Regions from separate parts of the Brevibacillus sp. MCWH genome, predicted to be linked through region 3. Evidence: riboswitches for the same ligand, from Rfam matches in the RefSeq annotation. Region 3 holds a riboswitch; each other region holds the start of a gene.
What was found. Region 3 has a riboswitch for S-adenosylmethionine ahead of metH (methionine synthase). Riboswitches for the same ligand answer to the same signal wherever they lie in the genome.

Region 1: it holds a riboswitch for S-adenosylmethionine, as region 3 does, so the genes downstream of both, ETC00_RS17140 (pyridoxal phosphate-dependent aminotransferase) here and metH (methionine synthase) in region 3, are expected to answer to the same signal.
Region 2: it holds a riboswitch for S-adenosylmethionine, as region 3 does, so the genes downstream of both, ETC00_RS11275 (methionine ABC transporter ATP-binding protein) here and metH (methionine synthase) in region 3, are expected to answer to the same signal.

The regions. Positions count from the first base shown of each region.
Region 1 covers NZ_SDLF01000024.1:36,893-41,054, forward strand. The annotation lists gene ETC00_RS17130 (aminotransferase-like domain-containing protein) at 1-179, opposite strand, end outside; gene ETC00_RS17135 (hypothetical protein) at 380-850, opposite strand; gene ETC00_RS17140 (pyridoxal phosphate-dependent aminotransferase) at 1,185-2,366, opposite strand; SAM riboswitch class I at 2,470-2,575, opposite strand; gene ETC00_RS17145 (efflux RND transporter periplasmic adaptor subunit) at 2,742-3,974, opposite strand; gene ETC00_RS17150 (efflux RND transporter permease subunit) at 3,988-4,162, opposite strand, start outside.
Region 2 covers NZ_SDLF01000010.1:96,702-100,863, reverse strand. The annotation lists gene ETC00_RS11285 (MetQ/NlpA family ABC transporter substrate-binding protein) at 1-609, opposite strand, end outside; gene ETC00_RS11280 (methionine ABC transporter permease) at 659-1,324, opposite strand; gene ETC00_RS11275 (methionine ABC transporter ATP-binding protein) at 1,326-2,339, opposite strand; SAM riboswitch class I at 2,421-2,536, opposite strand; gene ETC00_RS11270 (LCP family protein) at 2,667-3,644, opposite strand; gene ETC00_RS11265 (methyltransferase) at 3,878-4,162, opposite strand, start outside.
Region 3 covers NZ_SDLF01000013.1:76,705-80,866, reverse strand. The annotation lists gene metH (methionine synthase) at 1-2,199, opposite strand, end outside; SAM riboswitch class I at 2,315-2,413, opposite strand; gene ETC00_RS13075 (YjcZ family sporulation protein) at 2,616-2,723, shown strand; gene ETC00_RS13070 (hypothetical protein) at 2,897-3,376, shown strand; gene argS (arginine--tRNA ligase) at 3,723-4,162, shown strand, end outside.

The DNA.
Region 1 (4,162 bases), on a different contig from region 3:
TTCGGCCCTTGACTGAGCGCGCGGTCAAATGCAGCCTTCATTTCTTCGAGCGGAAAAAACTCCTCTGCCGGCAGTCCGCCAGCCAGCGACAGCACCGGGGTCCCCTGCGTCAATTTCAGAATTTCCCGCACGGCCGAGGAGCTCAGTGCGCCAACCGATTGTGAAAAAGCGTACTCCATGTTCCGTTCCCCCTTGATTGAGTTTATCCTTGTTGTATCACTCACGCCGGGAGAAGTCCAATCTATGCTTGCTATAGACGGAATAGGTTTTGGCTATTGTTCTCTTGGACAAGCAAAAAAGGAAGCGTAAACCGCTTCCCGTCTCATTCTCTGGATCGTGTTCGTTTGTATCGCGCGCCAGGGTTCAGGGTTCGGGTTCCCTATGCGATGCGAACCACCCGGGCATTTTCCGTCTGCGGCAGGAATGACAGATCGACGTGTTCGCGCGCCACATCGAAGCCAATGTCTTCAGCAAGCAACAGCGCTTCTTCACGGAACGTCGGCGTGCAGCTTCCTTCGTTCAACTGGCACAGCCGCTTCAAGCGCTTAAGCCGCTCCGCCATCTTCTCCGCGCGCATCACCTCGTTGCGCAGGTCACACACGTTTACGTGCACCGCGTCGGCGATCATGCTGATGTCATTGATATGGACAATGAGCCGCTTGCCCTCCTCCGTGACAAAACCGAGCGAGCAAAACTGTGCGCCGGACATCTCCAACCGTGTGAGCACGGCGTTGGCAAACTCCTCGCCGGACCGCAGGCGAATCAGACCCGCTTCTACGGCGCCGCCTATCTTGCGCTCATTGGAGATGACCGTATACATGTCCGTATATCCGTTGATCTGGTAGCGCATGATACCCTCCTGCCGAACAAACGTGATCATTGAGATCAATTATCATTACCACACCCATCGTATAATGAAAATCATTATCTGTCAATGCTGAGAATGATTTTTACTGAGAATGGATTTTTTTGCATGGGCGCGTCATTCGTGATCGCGCCCGCCGCGCTTTTTTATAGTATTCGCCCGCCCGGTTTTGGACTATGCGGCACTCGCCTATTTTGGGCGGGGCCCATCCCGGACGCGGCACTGCCCCGCCTCCGCCTCGCTTCCCAAAAAATCAAACCGCCAGGGCGTTTTGCGAACACACTGGCGGTCAGTTCTCAATCACATGAACGATATATTGCTAGTTGCACGGGGAGAAAATACCCAAACGCTCAATCCGCGCCACTGCTTCCGCCAGCCGCTCTTCGCTGGCCAAAAGCGCTGCGCGCACGTACCCTTCGCCGGTGGGGCCGAAACCTACGCCCGGTGCGACAGCGACATGGGCTTTTTCCAACAGCAAGTCGGCAAATTCGGCAGAGGTAAACCCTTTCGGCACCGGCAGCCAGGTGAAAAACGAGCCCTGCGACGGTGCCGCCTCCCAGCCGATGCGGTGCAGGTTGGAAAACAGCGCGTTGCGCCGGCTTTCGTAGACGGTCACCAACTCGCGGACACACTGCTGGGAATCGGTCAGCGCCCGGACCGCCGCCATCTGGATGGCGCCGAACAGGCTGCAGAAGTAGTGGTCCTGGATCAGGTTGATCAGCCGGACCAGTTCCCGGTTGCCGACCATCGCGCCGACGCGCCAGCCGGCCATGTTGTACGTTTTGGACAGCGTGTAAAATTCCACGCCCACTTCTTTGGCTCCCGGCACCTGCAGGAAGCTGACCGGCTTCTTGCCGTCGAAGCTGATCGCTCCGTAGGCGAAGTCGTGACAGACGACGATTTCGTGCTTGCGGGCGAAACGGACCGTCTCTTCGAAAAATTCGTACGGCGCATTGACCGCGGTCGGGTTGTTGGGGTAGTTCAGGAACATCAGCTTGGCTTTGTCCAGATCCTCTCGGGCCAGCTCGCCGTAGTCCGGCAGGAAACCGTTCGCGGCGCGCAGCGGCATCATCACCATCCGCCCGTCGGCGATGGCCACTCCCGACCAGTAATCGGGATAGCCGGGGTCCGGCACCAGAGCCACATCGCCCGGATTGAGCAATACCTGGCAGATTTCCACCAGTCCGGTCTTGCTGCCGAACAGGATGGCCACTTCCTCTTCCGGGTCCAGATCGACGTCAAACTCCTGCTTGTACCAGTGGGCGACAGCCCGTTTCAGTTCCACACGACCGCTGAACGGCGGGTACTTGTGGTGAACCGGACGGGCAGCATGTTCCTGCAGTTCCTCGACAATGTGCGGCGGCGTCGGCAGATCGGGGTTGCCCTGCCCCAAGTTGATTACGTCATGGCCGGCGGCGATGGCCTTGTTCACTTTCGCCACCAGCGAGGCAAAAAACTGCGTCGGCAGACGGTCAATCATGGCGGACGGTTGGATGCGCATCAGTCTCTCGTTCCTTTCCCTTGGGTAAATCGTGCAGACGTCGGCGGCTAAGCAAAAAGCCCCTTTTCCTGTACAGAAAAAGGGGCAGATCGACATCTCCACGTTCTTATCTGTCAGGAATGCTCCTGCTGGAATTGGCACAGCATCTGCACAGGCAGATCCGCTGCCGGGCTTCATCGGGCCAGTCCCTCCGCCTCTCTTGATAAGGTGATTGCGTGCTATTCAGTTTCGTTTGCAGTCTCGTTCCATCCCAGCAGCATCCGGCGGGTCAGCGACCGTGTCGCCCCCCGCAGCGACGTCCCTGCAGGGCCGCCGCAGCATTCCGACTGTGCTGGTTGGATATCTCTTTCATACTACTTGAGCAAGCGAACAGTGTCAAGATGTCGGCTGGACGTTTACCTTGGCGCCGTCTTTCAGCAGCGTCTGTCCGCGCACGACGATTTGCTCGCCTTCTTTCAGCCCTGCCTTTACCTCCACCAGATCGCTGGATTCGATCCCGGTCTGCACTTCCACTTTTTTTGCCGTGTCTCCCTCCAGCTTGTAGACGAACCGCTTGCCGTTCTCGTCAAAGACGGCCTTGAGCGGCACCACCAGCATGCTGTTGGTTTGCTGATGCGCAAACTGGATGCTGACGACCATGTCCGCCTTCAGCGAAGCGTCCTGCTTGGCCAGGGCAATTTCCACCGGATACGCGCGCAGCGTCTGATCCATCACGGGACTGATCGCGCTCACCGTGCCGTCCAGCTCCTTGGAGATGGCAGAGATTTGAATCTTCACCTTGTCCCCTTTTTTCACTGACGTTACTTCCTCTTCGGAGAGGTTTGCCTTGACGATCAGCGGATCGGTATCCACGATGGTGACCACTGGCGCTTGCGGCGAAGCCATTTCCCCTACCTGACCGTTGACGGCGGAGACGAAGCCGGAGATCGGGGCGGTCACCGTCGCGTTGGCCAACTGTTCACGCGCGTTTTGCAGCGAGATGCGGGCCTGTTCCACGGATGCCTGAGTGACGGCCACTCCCGTCTGCTTTTCAGCCATCTCCAGCGCTTCCTTGGCGTTGGCATACGCCGTCTTCGCATTGGTGAGGGCCGCCTGTGCCTGTTCCAATTGCTGCGGAGACACCGCTCCCTGTTTGAACAGGTCAGACATGCGCTGGTAGTCGCGTTCCGCGTCCCGCAGCGCCTGCTCGGCCTGCACCAGACCGTTTTTCGCCTGCTGCAGCCCCTGGTCGGAGGCGGCATTACTCTGCTTCAGGTTGGCTACGGCGAGATCGTACGCCGCCTGCGCCTGCTGCACTGCATTCTCCAGATCCGTTTTCTCCAGGCTGAAAAGCACCTGTCCCTGTTTGACATACTGCCCCAGTTTTACGTTCAGCTGCACAATCTTGCCGCCCACTTTTGGAGCCAAGGTGACTTCCTTGTTGGGGGCCAGTTTCCCGGTTACCCCCGCGCGCGTCGACACGCTTCCCTTTTTCACTGTATCGACCTGTACCGGCACCGGCTTGTTATCCGTTTGCGTCTGCTGCGTGGCCGCATCCGGAGCCGTACAACCTGCCAGGGCAACTGCCAAGGCCAGCAGCAGCCCAAGACTTCCCTTGTTCATCTTCATACCGTGTAGCCTCCTATCCCAACGTCGGCATTTCCTGGCCGGCCGCTTTTTTCTGCTTGCGTTTTTCTTTGCGATTGCGCCACTTTTGCCCCAGATCGTCAAACCAGGTGTAGACGACCGGAATCAGCACAAGCGTAATCAGTGTGGAGAAACTGAGACCGAAGATGACGACGACAGCCATGGGCGCC
Region 2 (4,162 bases), on a different contig from region 3:
TTCTTCCAGAACGCGCGGCAGCATGGCTGCTTCTACTTCTTTGAACTGCAGGTTTTTCTTGTTTTCGACGATATCTTTTACGGTGCCTTTGATGCCAACACCGTCTTTCAGCTTGATCAGGCCGTTTTTCTCCAGCAGGGCCAGCGCACGGCCGTTGTTGGTCGGGTCGTTCGGCAGAGCGATGGTTGCACCGTCGGCCAGTTCGTCAATCTTTTTGATTTTCTTGGAGTAAGCACCAAACGGCTCGATGTGCACTGCCACCACCGGCACCAGGTTCATGTTTTGGTCTTTATTGAACTGCTCCAGGTACGGAATGTGCTGGTAGAAGTTGGCGTCCAACTGTTGTTCGTTCAACTGCACGTTTGGCTGTACATAGTCGGTAAATTCCTTAACTTCCAGGTTAATGCCCTGTTCTTTCAGTTTCGGCTGGATGAATTTCAGAATTTCAGCATGAGGTACAGGCGTAGCGCCCACTTTCAGGGTGATTTCTTTTTGTTCGCCCCCGTCCGAACCGCCAGACGCATTCGGAGCGGTTTCGGTTTTCGTGCCGCATGCCGCCAGAGACAGTGCCAGTACAGTCGACAGAATGGAAACAGCCCATTTTTTCACAGATGATTACCCCTTTCTCTTTCATATTGTTGTCTTTATGGTAAAGATCTTACTTGCGGCTGAAACGGATTACCAATTTGTCTCCCAGCGTTTGCAAGATCTGAACCAACACCAGCAAAATCACGACAGTAACAATCATCACATCGGTCTGGAACCGCTGGTAACCGTAGCGGATGGCCAGGTCGCCCAGTCCGCCGCCGCCGATCACGCCAGACATCGCCGTGTAGGAAACAAGCGCCACGGTGGTAATCGTAATGCCGGCAATCAACCCCGGACGGGATTCAGGCAGCAGCACGTTCCAAATAATCTGCCACTTGGACGCTCCCATCGACTGGGCCGCTTCGATCACACCGCGGTCCACTTCCCGAAGCGACGTCTCCACCAGTCTGGCGAAAAACGGAGCCGCCCCGATCACCAACGGCGGAATCGCTCCCTTGACCCCCAGCGAGGTGCCGACCAGGATTTTCGTCAGCGGAATCAACATGATCATCAGGATGATAAACGGCACCGAACGCAGCACGTTTACGACAAAGGAAGCAATCGTGTAAAAGACGCGGTTTTCCAAAAGCTGTCCCTTGGAGGTGAGAAACAGCAGGACGCCCAGCGGCAGTCCGATCAGGACGGTAAACAGCGTCGAAAAGCCCAGCATCGTCAGTGTATCCAATGTGGCCTTGCCGATTTCCGCCACATCGACGTTTTCAAACGTCAGTCCCATGTTACATCACCTCCACTTCAAGACCGCGCTGGCGCAGGGTTTCGATCGCGCGGCTGTTCTGCTCCGGATTGCCGCTCAATTCGACGACCAGCTGGCCGTAAGGTGTATCTTTCATCCGCGAAATCGTACCCTGCAGGATGCTGAACATCGTGCCGGTCTCCTGCATGGTCTGGAACAGGATCGGCTGGTACGTCTTTTCGCCCAGGAACGTGATGCGCACAATCGTCTGGTCGCCGGCCGCCTTTTCGTGAGCCACCACTTCCCGCAGCTCGGCGGAATCGGCCACCTGCTCCACGAACTCCCGCGTCGTCGGATGCTGCGGTTTGAGGAACACGTCCAGCACCTTGCCTTCCTCGACGATGACACCTCCGTCGATAACGCCGACACGGTCGCAGATGGAGCGGATGACGTGCATCTCGTGCGTAATCAGGACGATGGTCAGGCCCAGCTTGCGATTGATGTCGAGCAGCAGGGCGAGGATCGAATTGGTCGTCTGCGGGTCGAGCGCGGACGTCGCCTCGTCACACAGCAATACTTTCGGATCGCTGGCCAACGCGCGGGCGATCCCGACACGCTGCTTCTGCCCGCCGGAGAGCTGGCTCGGATACTTGTCGCGGTGTGCTTCCAGGCCGACCAGTGTGAGCAGTTCGTTTACCTTTTTGTCAATCTCCGCCTTGGGCCGCTTGGCCAGCTTCAGCGGAAAGGCCACGTTCTCCGCCACCGTGGCCGAAGAGAGCAGATTGAAGTGCTGAAAGATCATGCCGATTTGGCGCCGCTGCTCCTGCAGCTTGCGGTCATCCAGTGTAGTCAGGTCGACGCCGTCTACGATTACGTGACCGGATGTCGGACGCTCCAGCATGTTGATGCAGCGAATCAGTGTACTTTTCCCGGCACCGGAATGTCCGATGATGCCGAAGATTTCTCCTTTTTCTATGGTCAGGTCAATCCCCAGCAGTGCGGGGACCGTCTTGCCCTGTACCGTGTAGTTTTTGCGCAAGTTTTGCAAGCGAATCATCCGGTTCACCTCCCTATACGGAACAAACCCCTTTTTCGGCATGAAAAAGGGGTTTGCATCGATATCCGATCACATCCACCCTTCTCATCTCTCAAGATTCTCCGATCTTGTAGGAATTGGCACCGCGACACCCATCTGTGCGATGAGCCGGTTGCCGGGCTTCATTGGGCCTGTCCCTCCGCCTCTCTTGATAAGAAGAATTTCTCCGTATATGCTGTTTGTTTGTATTTTCGTTGATACAAATCGGATTATATTCCATTTAAAAAAACGATGTCAATGGAAAATTAAAGGAAAAGTGCAGGGCGATCTGCCCGCTTGAAGAGAGCCTCAGCTCTGCTTCCCGTCCGTTTCCCCCGCGGAATTGGCTTCCGGTTGGGCTTGCAGTTTTTCCTGAACAAAAGCCTGAACACGTTCCACATCAGGAATAAGGACAGCACCGGCGCGATTGGATTCGCTGAACATCCCCATTGGCGGAAGCTGATACTGACCGGGCTGTTCGGTGTTCAGCGTCAATCCGAGCGAGGCCAGCTTCAACATGTCCAGAGAGCTGATGTTGGTCTGCACGTACGGGGTAATTTCTTTCAAAATGGACGGCAGTTGGATCAGCGTGGTGCCGCTCTTCATCTGGTCGGCCAGCGCGGCCATCAGCTTCCGCTGCCGCTCCGTCCGCGTGTAGTCGGACGTCGCGTCGTGACGGAAGCGGACGTATTGCAGCGCCTTGGAGCCGTCAAGCCGCTGCAGCCCTTTTTTCAGATCAATATCGTACATGCCCTTGTCCGTAGGGTCGCGGTACCGCATGTTTTTCTCCACGTACAGCTCCACGCCGCCGACAGCGTCAATCAGATGCTTGAAGCCCTCGAAGTCGGTGATCACATACCGGTTCACCGGCAGCCCGGTAAACTGGCTCACGGTTTCCATCGCCAATTCCGGCCCGCCTTCGACAATTGCCGCATTGATTCGCGCATGTCCGTGGTCGGGAATCTCTACGTAGGTATCGCGCAAAATCGAAAACAAGTCATATCGTTTCGCAACCGGATCAATGCTGAGCAGCATCATCGAATCGGAACGGGGCAGCGCGTTGCTGCGCATGCCGCGCCGGTCAACGCCCATCAACAGGATGTTGACGCGCTCCTTGCCGTCCCACGTGGGAATCTCCGCCGCCTTGGTCGCGCCGCCGGCGGGATGGTCGATTACGTTTGGCTGTTGAATGTCCTCGGCAAATTGATACAGCGAATATCCGTAGTACCCCCCTGCCGCAGCGACTGCCACGATCAGGAGGAGCAGCATTCGTTTCAAAAAGCGCATATGGAAAACGCCACCTTTGTCTCTTTCAGATAATATACTCCCCACTTTGTCTAGTATACTCGAATCCGGTCGAAGGCGGGCACCCTATATTTGGCTGGAATCTTGTTATGTAGGTGCGCATGTGACCTGGCGATGCTTGAATAAAAAATGACACCTCCCTGCTACACGCGGATGAGGTGTCATCACAAACATTGGGCTATGCTATTGTTAAACAGATTGACTGGGCCATCCTGTCACACAGGGACAGCCTCCAGCATTGAGACGGCTGCAGACGTCGGAATGATCCGCTGCAGTTCAAAGCCCGCTTTCCGGAAAAGCGTCCGGAACTCCGCCTCGGTCCGTTCCTTTCCCGTAGCCATGATCATCATTTCCAGATCAATCAACATGGACGGATGCGGTTGATTATTGGCCGGAACGACCATCTCGATCACCAGGAGCTTTCCGTCTTCCCGGATGGCCCGTCGGCAGTTGCGGAAAATGGCAACGGCTTCCTCGTCGTTCCAGTCGTGGATAATGTT
Region 3 (4,162 bases):
GGCGAGGATGATCTCCACCAGGTTCTTGCCGATGTCATGCACGTCCCCTTTTACCGTCGCCAGCAAAATTTTCCCTTTGGTGGCCGTCTCCGTCTTTTCCATGTAAGGTTCCAGGAACGATACGGAGGCCTTCATCACTTCGGCGCTCTGCAGCACTTCCGCGACGATCAGTTGGTTGTCGTTGAACAGCCGGCCTACCTCTTCCATCCCGGCCATCAGCGGACCGTTGATGATTTCTAGCGGCGTGTATTTCTCCAGCGCCAGCTTCAGGTCGTCCATCAGCCCGTCCTTGGAGCCTTCCACCACGTAACGGGCCAGACGCTCTTCCAGCGTGAGCGACGACGCTTCCACGCGTACTTCCTTTTTCTTCTGCCGGTAAAACTCGGTAAAGGCGGCCAGCGTCTCGTCGTTGGTCTCAAACAGGAGCGCCTCTGCCAATCGCCGCTCCTCTTCCGGAATGGAGGCGTAGCGTTCCAGCTTCTCGGTATTGACGATGGCGTAATCAAGTCCGGCCAGAGTCGTATGGTAAAGGAAGACGGCGTTCAGCACCTCCCGTCCGGCCGCCGGCAGCCCGAACGAGACGTTGCTGATGCCGAGAATCGTCTTGCACTCCGGCATCGCCTCCTTGATCAGGCGGAGGCCTTCCACCGTCTCGCGGGCGGAGCCGATGTACTGCTCGTCGCCGGTGCCCACCGGAAAGACCAGCGGATCGAAAATGATGTCGCGCGGGTTGACCCCGAATCGATTGACCAGCAGATCGTAGGCGCGTTTGGCCACTTCCAGCTTCCGTTCCCGGGTGACTGCCATGCCGGTCTCGTCGATCGTGCCGACGACGACAGCCGCGCCGTACTTGTGAATCAACGGCGCCACCTGTTCAAACCGCTCCAGCCCGTCTTCCAGGTTGATCGAGTTGAGAATCGCCTTGCCCTGCGAGTACCGCAGTCCAAGTTCCATGACGCGCACGTCGGTGGAGTCGATCATCAGCGGCGCTTTCACTTTTTTGATGACAAACTGCAGGAACTTCTCCATGTCCCCGTACTCATCCCGGTCCGGGTCGGCGAGACAGATGTCAATGATCTGTGCCCCCCGCTTTACCTGGGCGCGGGCGATGTCGGACGCTTCCTCGTACTTCCCGGCCGCGATCAGGTCGCGGAATTTTTTCGACCCAATCACGTTGCTCCTCTCTCCGACAAGCAGCGGCCGATTGTCTGCTTCCGCGTAGACGACCTCGATCCCCGACACGGCGCTGACCGGCTGTCCGGCCGGGACACGGGGCTTGCAGTCCTTCAATGCTTCCGCCAGCGCGCGGATATGCTCCGGCGTCGTGCCGCAGCATCCTCCGGCGACGTTGAGCCAGCCCTGCTCGGCAAACGCCCGCATCTTGGCAGCCAGTCCGTGCGGCGTCTCGTGGTAATGGCCGTTTTCATCCGGCAGGCCGGCGTTGGGATAACAGCTCACCCCGCACTGGGCCAAATTCGCCAGCGTGCGCAGATGGTCACGCATGAACTCCGGCCCGGTGGCGCAGTTCAGACCAATGGTAATCGGCTTCAGATGCTCCAACGAGACGTAAAACGCTTCGATGGTTTGCCCGGCCAGGGTCGTGCCCATCGGCTCAATCGTGCCGGAGATCATCACCGGCACTTCCCTGCCCAGCTCCGCGAACGCCCGGCGAATGCCGATGCCGCCGGCCTTGACGTTTAAGGTGTCCTGCGAGGTCTCCAAAAGCAGCGCGTCCACGCCGCCGATCAGCAGCCCTTTCGCCTGCCGGTAGTACGCTTCCACCAGCTCTTCAAAGGTGACGCCTCCCGTCAGAGACAGCGTCTTGGTCGTCGGCCCCATCGAGCCGGCGACGTAACGCGGCCACTCCTGGGTGGAATAGGCGTCAGCCGCTTCCCGTGCTAGCCGGGCTGCAGCGATGTTGATCTCCAGATCTTTGTCTGCCACGTCGTACTCGGCCAGGACGATCGAGGTGGCACCAAACGTGTTGGTCTCCACGATGTCCGCACCCGCCTCCAGGTATTTTTCATGAATGGAGCGGATCACGTCAGGACGGGTGAGATTGAGCAGCTCGTTACAGCCTTCGTAGGCATCACCGCCAAAATCATCAGCAGTCAGGCTGGCCTGTTGCAGCATCGTCCCCATCGCACCGTCCAGAATCAGAATTTTCCGGTAAAGCTGTTCACGAAGACTTATTTTCATGGGGCAAACTCCTTTTCTTCCAAACTCACACGCATTGGTCCGTGTACAATAAAAAATCCTCTTCTGTGTGCAACAAGAAGAGGATTTGTCCGCGAAACATACACGCATGACCATCCTCTTATCTTTCAAAGCACACGCTTTGCTGGAATTGGCACCTGGTAATCCGGTTGCCGAGGCTTCATTGGGCCAGTCCCTCAACCTCTCTGGATAAGAGTCGTCACTGTCTGTTATGCAGTTTTGTCAAACGGTAACGATGTTTGAATGTATCTTAACACCCCCTTTTCCTCGCGTCAATGTAGAATTTGTCTATTTTCTCCAGACTGCCCCCGCCCATTTTTTGCGAGCTGGTCATTCGCCCACAACAACCGGCACATTCGTGTATAGACTAAAGCATACGGAAAGGAGGGGAAACAACAATGAGTACTTCCTACTGCGGTTCCGGCTTTTTCGGTGACACGTTCGCAATTGTGCTCGTTCTGTTTATCCTGTTGGTCATCGTCGGGTGTTCGAACGACTGCAACTAAACGAGTGCGTACATCAACAAGGAGCCTAGCTAAACCTAGGCTCTTTTTTCGCTGGACAACCCTGTCCGCCTGCCGTTCCCTGCGGGACGTTTGCGCCTGATGCTGGTTCGTTGTCAGCCGCTGTCCGTTTTTGCTATGATGAAAAGCGATTCCGTACAAAGGAGCGAACCACTGTGGATCAATTGGTACCCTGTAACCGACAGGAATTCCTCTCTCGCCTGGAGACGGTGAAAGAGTTGGAGCACACGGATTTTGAGACATATTCAATCGTCAAGAATCAAGCGACGGGGCAGCACTACCTGCGTTATTCATTTACGCATGTCAACCTGTTTGAAGGAGGCAGGCGGGACGAATACGACCACTTCCTCCCGCTGGAATCGGACGACGTGCTGGGCATTCTGTTTGGCGACCAGCCCTATCGCTTTCCCGATCACTGGCGCTCTCCCTATCTGCGCAGCGGGACGGATGAGCGGCTGATGCCGTTTGATCCCAGTGAAAACCACGATCTTAAGGAAGCTGCCGAAGCAGAACGATCGCTTCTCACCAAGCTGGCCGAGTACAAGCGGCAGTGGCAGTCGGCCGACGACAAGGAACGGCTGACGCGGGACCTGTTCCACGATTTGGACGATTTGCTGAAAAAACCGGAAGAGTGAGTTGCATCCCGCAGGAGATGCCGCTATAATGCTAGAAGAATATCGTTGTCGCTGAAGAGGAGAGTACTCCGTCAGAAAGCAGAAGCGAGCCGGGGACGGTGGGAGCCCGGTGCAAACTGACGCGGGGAAGCGCACCTCGGAGACGCGTCCTGAAGGTCCGGACAGCCGGATTGCGTAGGGCACGCCGGGTCTGCCCGTTACCGCAGGCAAAGCGGCTTTCGCCTTTTCCCGTGCGGGAGGCGAGAGCAACAAGAGTGGCACCGCGGGAGTACAACCTCTCGTCTCTTCCCTGATGAGACGCAGAGGTTTTTCTATTTTTTAGATTCCAGACCGAAAGGAGAATTCGATGAGCTATAAGCATCAAGCGGCCAGCATCATTGCCGCAGCACTCACCCGCCTCGGCGCGGACCAATTTACCGCCGAAACCGTATACGACATGCTGGAAACGCCACCCAATCCCAGCATGGGGGATATCGCCTTCCCCTGCTTCCAACTGGCCAAGGCGCTTCGCAAAGCGCCGCCGCTGATCGCCTCCGAACTGGCCGGCGAGGTTAGCGGTACGCCGATCCGCGAAGTCAAGGCGGTCGGTCCGTACCTCAACCTGTTCCTCGATCAGCAAAGCGTCGCCCGCGACGTAATCGGCACGATCCTGACGCAGGGCAGCGCATACGGCAGCCGCGACATCGGTAAAGGGCGCAATGTGCCGATTGACCTCTCCTCCCCCAATATCGCCAAGCCGTTCTCCATGGGCCACCTGCGCTCCACCGTAATCGGCAACGCGATCGC